Linked DNA regions of Actinokineospora alba. The protein of the gene in region 1 interacts with the protein of each later gene in a pairwise test. Links are inferred from orthologs where the notes say so. Each region holds a gene or a part of one and is shown in the gene's direction. Other genes may lie near its edges.

Region 1 (3,031 bases):
CTGCCCTATGACCACCCGCACTCCCAGCTGCTCATCGACGAGGTCCAGCAGGAGTACGTGGTCCGCTACGGCACCCCCGACGAGACCCCGGTCGACCCCGCGGATTTCCTGCCGCCCAAGGGTCGCTTCTTCGTCGGCTACCTCGACGACCGCCCCCTGGTGACCGGCGCCTGGCGCGACCACGGGCACGGCACCGCCGAGATCAAGCGCATGTACGTCTCCCCGGACGGACGCGGCAAAGGTCTCGCGCGCCGGATGCTCGCCGAGATCGAGCGCACCGCCGCTGAGGCGGGCATCCAGAACCTGATCCTGGAGACCGGCCTGATGCAGCCCGAGGCCGTGGCGCTCTACAAGTCCTCCGGCTACACACCCGTTCCCGCGTTCGGCTACTACGCCGGGCACGAGCATTCCGTCCACCTCGGCAAGGAGATCGCGTGCCCGTCTACGCCCTCGGCGACCTGACGCCCACCATCCATCCCGACGCCTACGTCCACCCGGACGCCACGGTCATCGGGAACGTGACCCTGCACGCCGGTGCTTCCGTGTGGCCGCAGGCCGTCCTGCGCGGTGACGCCGGGGAGATCGTGGTGGGGGAGCGGACCAGCGTGCAGGACGGCACGGTCATCCACTGCACCCAGTTCCACCCCGCGATCATCGGCGCGGACTGCGTCATCGGGCACAACGTGCACATCGAGGGCGCCACCGTCGGCGACCGCTGCATGATCGCCTCGGGTTCGGTGCTGCTCAACGGTTCCGTGGTCGAGGACGGCGCCATCCTCGGTGCGGGCGCGGTCATGTCGTTCAACGGTTTCATCCCCGCCCGGTCGATGGCGCTGGGTGTCCCGGCGAAGGTCCGTGAGGGCCACGTTGTGCCCGAGGACATGACGTCGGGGATCGTGGAGGGCTACCTGCAGCACGCCAAGACCTACCGGGCGGGGCTGCGCAGGCTCGACTGAGTAAGGTTTTCCGGCGTGGCACGACCGCTGACTGAGATAGTCGAAGCCGGGTGGGCACAGGCCTTGGCCCCCGCCGCGGACAAGATCGCCGAGATGGGCGAATTCCTGCGCGCGGAGATCGCCGCCGGGCGCCGGTACCTGCCCGCCGGGGAGAACGTTCTCCGCGCCTTCCAACAGCCCTTCGCCGACGTGCGGGTGCTCGTGGTCGGCCAAGACCCGTACCCGACGCCGGGGCATGCGGTGGGGCTGTCGTTCTCGGTGGCGCCGGAGGTGCGGCCGATCCCGAAGAGCCTGGTCAACATCTACAAGGAGTACTGCGAGGACCTAGGTCACCCGCTGCCCTCCACCGGCGACCTCACCCCGTGGGCCGAACACGGCGTGCTGCTCCTCAACCGCGCGTTGACGGTGGAGCCGGGCAAGCCGAACTCCCACCAGGGCAAGGGCTGGGAGCAGGTGACCGAGCAGGCGATCCGCGCGCTGGCCGCCCGGGGTGGTCCGCTGGTGGCGATCCTGTGGGGCCGCAACGCCCGCAACCTCCGGCCGATGCTGGAACCCGTGCCCTGCATCGAGTCCCCGCACCCCAGTCCGCTGTCGGCGCACGCGGGGTTCTTCGGCTCGAAGCCGTTCAGCCGGGCGAACGCGCTGCTGGTCGAACAGGGAGCGGACCCAGTCGACTGGAAGTTGCCTTGACCAACGGTTTCCACCGATGTCGATCGGCCGTTAGGGAAATGGCTAGGACGACCGGGTGAACGGAAACCCGCCGGACTGCGCATCCCAGTAGCACGGTCCGGCAAGGGTGTGACGTCCGTTCAGTTCGCCCAAGATCGTCAGTAGCGTCGGCGATGTGCTGGGGCGACGCGATCTGATTTTGGTTGCATCCGGTTCCGCTGTGTCGATGTTCGGCACGGCCATCACGCTCATTGTGCTTCTGTTGCACGTCAAGGATTTCGGCGCCTACGCCGTCGTCGCGATCCTGATTGCCGAGTTCGTCCCGGTGACACTCGGCGCGCCGCTCGCCGGGTTGCTCGTGGACCGGTTGCCCAACCGCAGGCTGATGATCGTCGGCCAGTTGGTCCAAGCAGGCGCGGTGTTCGGGGTCGTGTCCGTGTTGGACCGGCTGCCGCTGGTGCTGGTCATGCTCGTGCTGCTCGGCTGCGGCACCGCCGTGGTCAACCCCGCCGCGGCCGCGCTGGTCCCGGTGATCTGCGGCGAACGCGATTCCACCCGCGGGTACGCCGTGGTCGCGACCGGACGGACACTCGGGATGCTCGGCGGGTCGGCCGCGGGTGGGCTGCTGGTGGCCGCGCTGGGCACCCGGGACGCCCTGTACCTCGACGCCGCCACCTACCTCGCCCAGGCGTGCCTGCTCGGCTTCGTGCGGGCCGAACGCGACCCGCGGGGGACGCGCACCCGGCGCAGGCGCGGTGCGGCGATGGCGGGCGCGCGGCACGTCGCGGCGGACCCGGTGCTGCGGGTCGCCCAGGTCAGCCTGGCGCTGGCGATGCTCGGGGTGATGATCGCCGACGTCGCCAACGTCTTCTACGTCATCGACGTGCTCCACGGCGGCGCCGCGACCCTGGGGATCCTGCACGCCGCGTGGATGATCGGCGTCTTCATCGGCGTGCGCCTGGCCGGGCGGGTGCGGACCGAGCGGGTGCTGCTGACCGGTCTCGGGCTGTCCTGCTGCACGATGGGCGCCGCGATGCTGGTGCCGGCGCTGCTGCCGTTCGCGGCGCCGGTGGCGGCGGGCTACCTGCTCGGCGGCGCGGCCAACGGCGTGCAGAACGTGTGCAACCAAGGGCTGGTGCGCTCGCGGACACCACAGGAACTGCGCGGGCGGGTGTTCGCCGCCGCCGGGGCGATCCTCATCGGGTCGAACGTGCTGGGCACCGTGCTCGGCGGCGCCGTGGTCGCGCTCGCCGGGGCCCGGTGGTCGTTCGCCATCGCGGGTGCGGCCTCGCTGCTGGCCGGGCTGGCCGCCTTGCGCGCACTGCGGGCTGTGGGCATGACAAAACCGGCGTCAGTGACCTGAGTCACCGACGCCGGTTTCGACGACAAGTTGCGGCAGCGTCAGC
Region 2 (3,132 bases), 3.7 Mb from region 1 along the record:
TCGCGTCCATCACCTCGAAGACCTATGAGGTGCAAGCGCACGCCACGGGCGGCACCCACCAGCGTCCCGATATCGCGATGGGCGCGGCGCAGAACGCGATCGTGGTGTGGGACGAGGACGGCGATGCGAACGCGACGTTCAACGTCGCCCGCAAGAGCTTCACCTCATCGGGTGCGGTCAAGCTCGCCCAGGCGGTGGTCAACGTGAACGCGGGCGGACAGCAGCGGCACCCGTCCGTGGCGGCGAACTTCAACGGCGACTTCGTCGTCGGCTGGGAGACCGACCACACGGGCGTCCCGCAGGTCGGCGTCCGGTCGTTCTCGGCCACCGGCACGGCAGGCTCGGCCGCCGACACGCTGGTCCCCGGTGCCGACCCCCAGGTCGGCATCGACGACCAGCGCGCCGCTGTCGTCAACTGGTCTGAGACCACGGACGTGTACGCCCAGGGCCTCAACCCCGACGGGTCCATTACCGGGCGGCTGCCCCGCCAGCGGCTCAACACGACCGTCACCGGGCGGCAGGACGAGCCCGCGGTGGCGGTCGACCCGTGGGGACTGATCACCCTGGCGTACACCGATGACAACGACGGCAACGGTTTCGACCAGGTCTACCTCGGCACCGGACTGATCAACAGCACCTGGTGAGGCGGGTGGCCCGGCCTCCCCGGCCGGGCCACCTCCGCTACAGGAACCGCGAGACGTTGTCCGCGAACCGCTGCCACACCGCGCGCGCCGCGCCACCTGACACCGTGAGCGACGCCGAGAGTGTCCACGGCCCCCAGGCCTCGACGTCGAGTTCGTAGCCGTAGCGGCCGTACTGGAAGCGGAAAGTGATGTACCGGTCGGCGCCCTCGGTGTGCCCTGGCATCGACCGGAACGTCCAGCTCGTCGGGGTCCGGTCGACCACCATCACCGGGTTCGTCGTCCCGAACAGGGGGAAGCCCGGCACCGAGTACAGCTCGCAGCGCTGGCCGACCTGCGGGAGGTACGTGCAGTTGCTGTCGAAGGGGAAGTACGCGGTCAGCCGGCTCGCGACCGTCGAGGTCAGGTGCTCGGGGTTGTAGGCGGTCTCCACCCACAGGTCGTATCTGTAGTGGTACGACAGGTCCGTGGGGTCGGCTTGCTCGGCGGACGCGGGGGCGGCGCTCACCCCGGCGAACAGGGCCACGACGAGGGCGACGATCGAGACGATACGTCGGGTAATCAACTTTGCACTCTCCGTTCGGTCCATGCGCTCACCGTGGCCTGACAGGCGGGAGTGCGGCAAGTCATGCCAGCCGACCGGGTTACCCTGCTCACACGCTCGTGCGTTCGGCACGCAGCGATCCCCATGAAGGAGTACGGAAAGCCGTGAGTGAGCGCACCCTGGTCCTGGTCAAGCCCGACGGTGTGAGCCGTGGCCTGGTCGGCGAGGTCATCTCCCGCATCGAGCGCAAGGGCCTCACGCTGGCCGCGCTCGAACTGCGCAACGTCGAGCGCGATGTCGCCGAGCAGCACTACGCCGAGCACGACGGCAAGCCGTTCTTCGAGTCACTGCTCGAGTTCATCACCTCCGGTCCGGTCGTCGCGCTCGTCGTCGAGGGCCCCCGCGCCATCGCCGCGTTCCGCCAGTTGGCGGGCGGCACCGACCCGGTCGAGAAGGCCACCCCGGGCACCATCCGCGGTGACTTCGGCCTGGAGGTGCAGTTCAACCTCGTGCACGGCTCGGACTCGGTCGAGTCCGCCGAGCGCGAGATCAAGCTGTGGTTCCCCAGCCTGTGATCATGGCGGCTGCCACCCCGTGACAGCGGGGTGGCAGCCGACTGGCGGCGGCCGTGCATGATGGCGGCGTGCAACTCAGAGAACTGGACACGCTGTTGGTGTCCCTGCTCAGCCAGGAACACCCTGAGATCTTGAGCGCCGCGGCTCTGAACAAGGAGCACTCCCGGCACAGCCGCGTCCGGGTCGAGTTCGCTTCGGGCGCGCGGGCGACCATCCAGGTCCGCACGGTCGAGGGCCCGAAGGTGCCCGGTCACAAGCCATATGAGATCCCGGCCGAGGTGATCTGATGTGGCGTGATCGTTTCATCGAACATGTCCGCACGTTGCTCACCGAGTGCGGCCATCCGGAAATCGCAGGCGTCGACACCTATCGGATCGATGACTCCGTGACGGATCTGCAAATCACCTGCACCGACGGCCGGGTGATCAAACTGAACATCGTGCGCAGTTCCCCTCCGGCTGGTGACAACTACTCGCAGCCTGAGCCGATCGTCACGAAGGCGCCGATCGACGCCTGATCACCACCTGGATTCCGTCATGGACAAGGCCGCGCGCAAGGCGATTCTTCGAGAGCTTCGAGAGCAGGAGCGCGCTCGCTGGTGGGCGACGCTGGGGCTGACGAGCGCGCAACTCGACGCTCTGCATGAGCACATCCTGGCCAACCTGATCGATTGCTGCAGCGGGGAGCTCGAGTTGTCGGAGCAGTGGGCGAACCAGGTGGGTGTCGACTGGTCCAGGCTTGAGCAGGCCCTGATGGAACTCGGCGGGTACTGCGACTGCGAGGTCGAGGCGAACGTCTGCCCGGACTAAATCCCTCGAAACTGTCGGACCCCACGTCTAGGGTTCGGCGAGTGGGTGGGAATGGCGCGCTGGTGCGCGCGGATGGGCTGACCAAGCGCTTCGGGGAGTTCGAGGCGGTCCGGGGCATCGACCTCGACGTGCGGCCGGGGGAGGCGTTCGGCTTCCTCGGGCCCAACGGCGCGGGCAAGTCCTCGACGATGCGGATGATCTCCTGCGTGTCCCCGCGCAGCGGCGGTGAGCTGACCGTCCTCGGCATGGACCCCGACCGGCAGGGACCGCAGATCCGCGCCCGCCTGGGCGTGGTGCCGCAGCTCGACAATCTCGACAACGACCTCTCGGTCCGGCAGAACCTGCACATCTACGGCCGCTATTTCGGCCTCGGTAAAGCACATCTGCGCGAGAAGGCCGCAGAACTCCTCGATTTCGCGCAGCTCACCGAGCGCGCCGACGACCCGGTTGAGCCGCTCTCCGGCGGCATGAAGCGGCGCCTGACCATCGCGCGCTCGCTGATCAACGATCCCGAGCTGCTGCTGCTCGACGAACCCACCACCGGGCTCGACCCGCAGGCGCGG

Evidence for each region.
Region 2: the proteins of C8E96_RS00585 (region 1) and ndk interact in binary tests that used the Escherichia coli proteins (3 or more experiments, as listed by UniProt). The link is inferred for Actinokineospora alba from one-to-one orthologs.

The regions. Positions count from the first base shown.
Region 1 is NZ_SNXU01000001.1:127,798-130,828, reverse strand. What follows is about bases 94-2,808. They hold C8E96_RS00585 (uracil-DNA glycosylase), read left to right. Parts: upstream 94-971; coding sequence 972-1,646; downstream 1,647-2,808. Other genes in these bases: C8E96_RS00580 (MFS transporter), read left to right, coding at 1,801-2,808; C8E96_RS00590 (gamma carbonic anhydrase family protein), read left to right, coding at 435-956; C8E96_RS00595 (GNAT family N-acetyltransferase), read left to right, coding at 94-462. In the rest of the region: more of C8E96_RS00595, read left to right, coding at 1-93; more of C8E96_RS00580, read left to right, coding at 2,809-2,988; rpmB (50S ribosomal protein L28), read right to left, coding at 3,027-3,031. UniProt on the Escherichia coli protein: Excises uracil residues from the DNA which can arise as a result of misincorporation of dUMP residues by DNA polymerase or due to deamination of cytosine.
Region 2 is NZ_SNXU01000001.1:3,810,674-3,813,805, forward strand. Bases 239-3,054 are described here. They hold ndk (nucleoside-diphosphate kinase), read left to right. Parts: upstream 239-1,349; coding sequence 1,350-1,760; downstream 1,761-3,054. Other genes in these bases: C8E96_RS17440 (hypothetical protein), read left to right, coding at 239-644; C8E96_RS17445 (hypothetical protein), read right to left, coding at 682-1,206; C8E96_RS17455 (hypothetical protein), read left to right, coding at 1,829-2,047; C8E96_RS17460 (hypothetical protein), read left to right, coding at 2,047-2,277; C8E96_RS17465 (DUF2695 domain-containing protein), read left to right, coding at 2,297-2,569. In the rest of the region: more of C8E96_RS17440, read left to right, coding at 1-238; more of C8E96_RS17470, read left to right, coding at 3,055-3,132. UniProt on the Escherichia coli protein: Major role in the synthesis of nucleoside triphosphates other than ATP. The ATP gamma phosphate is transferred to the NDP beta phosphate via a ping-pong mechanism, using a phosphorylated active-site intermediate.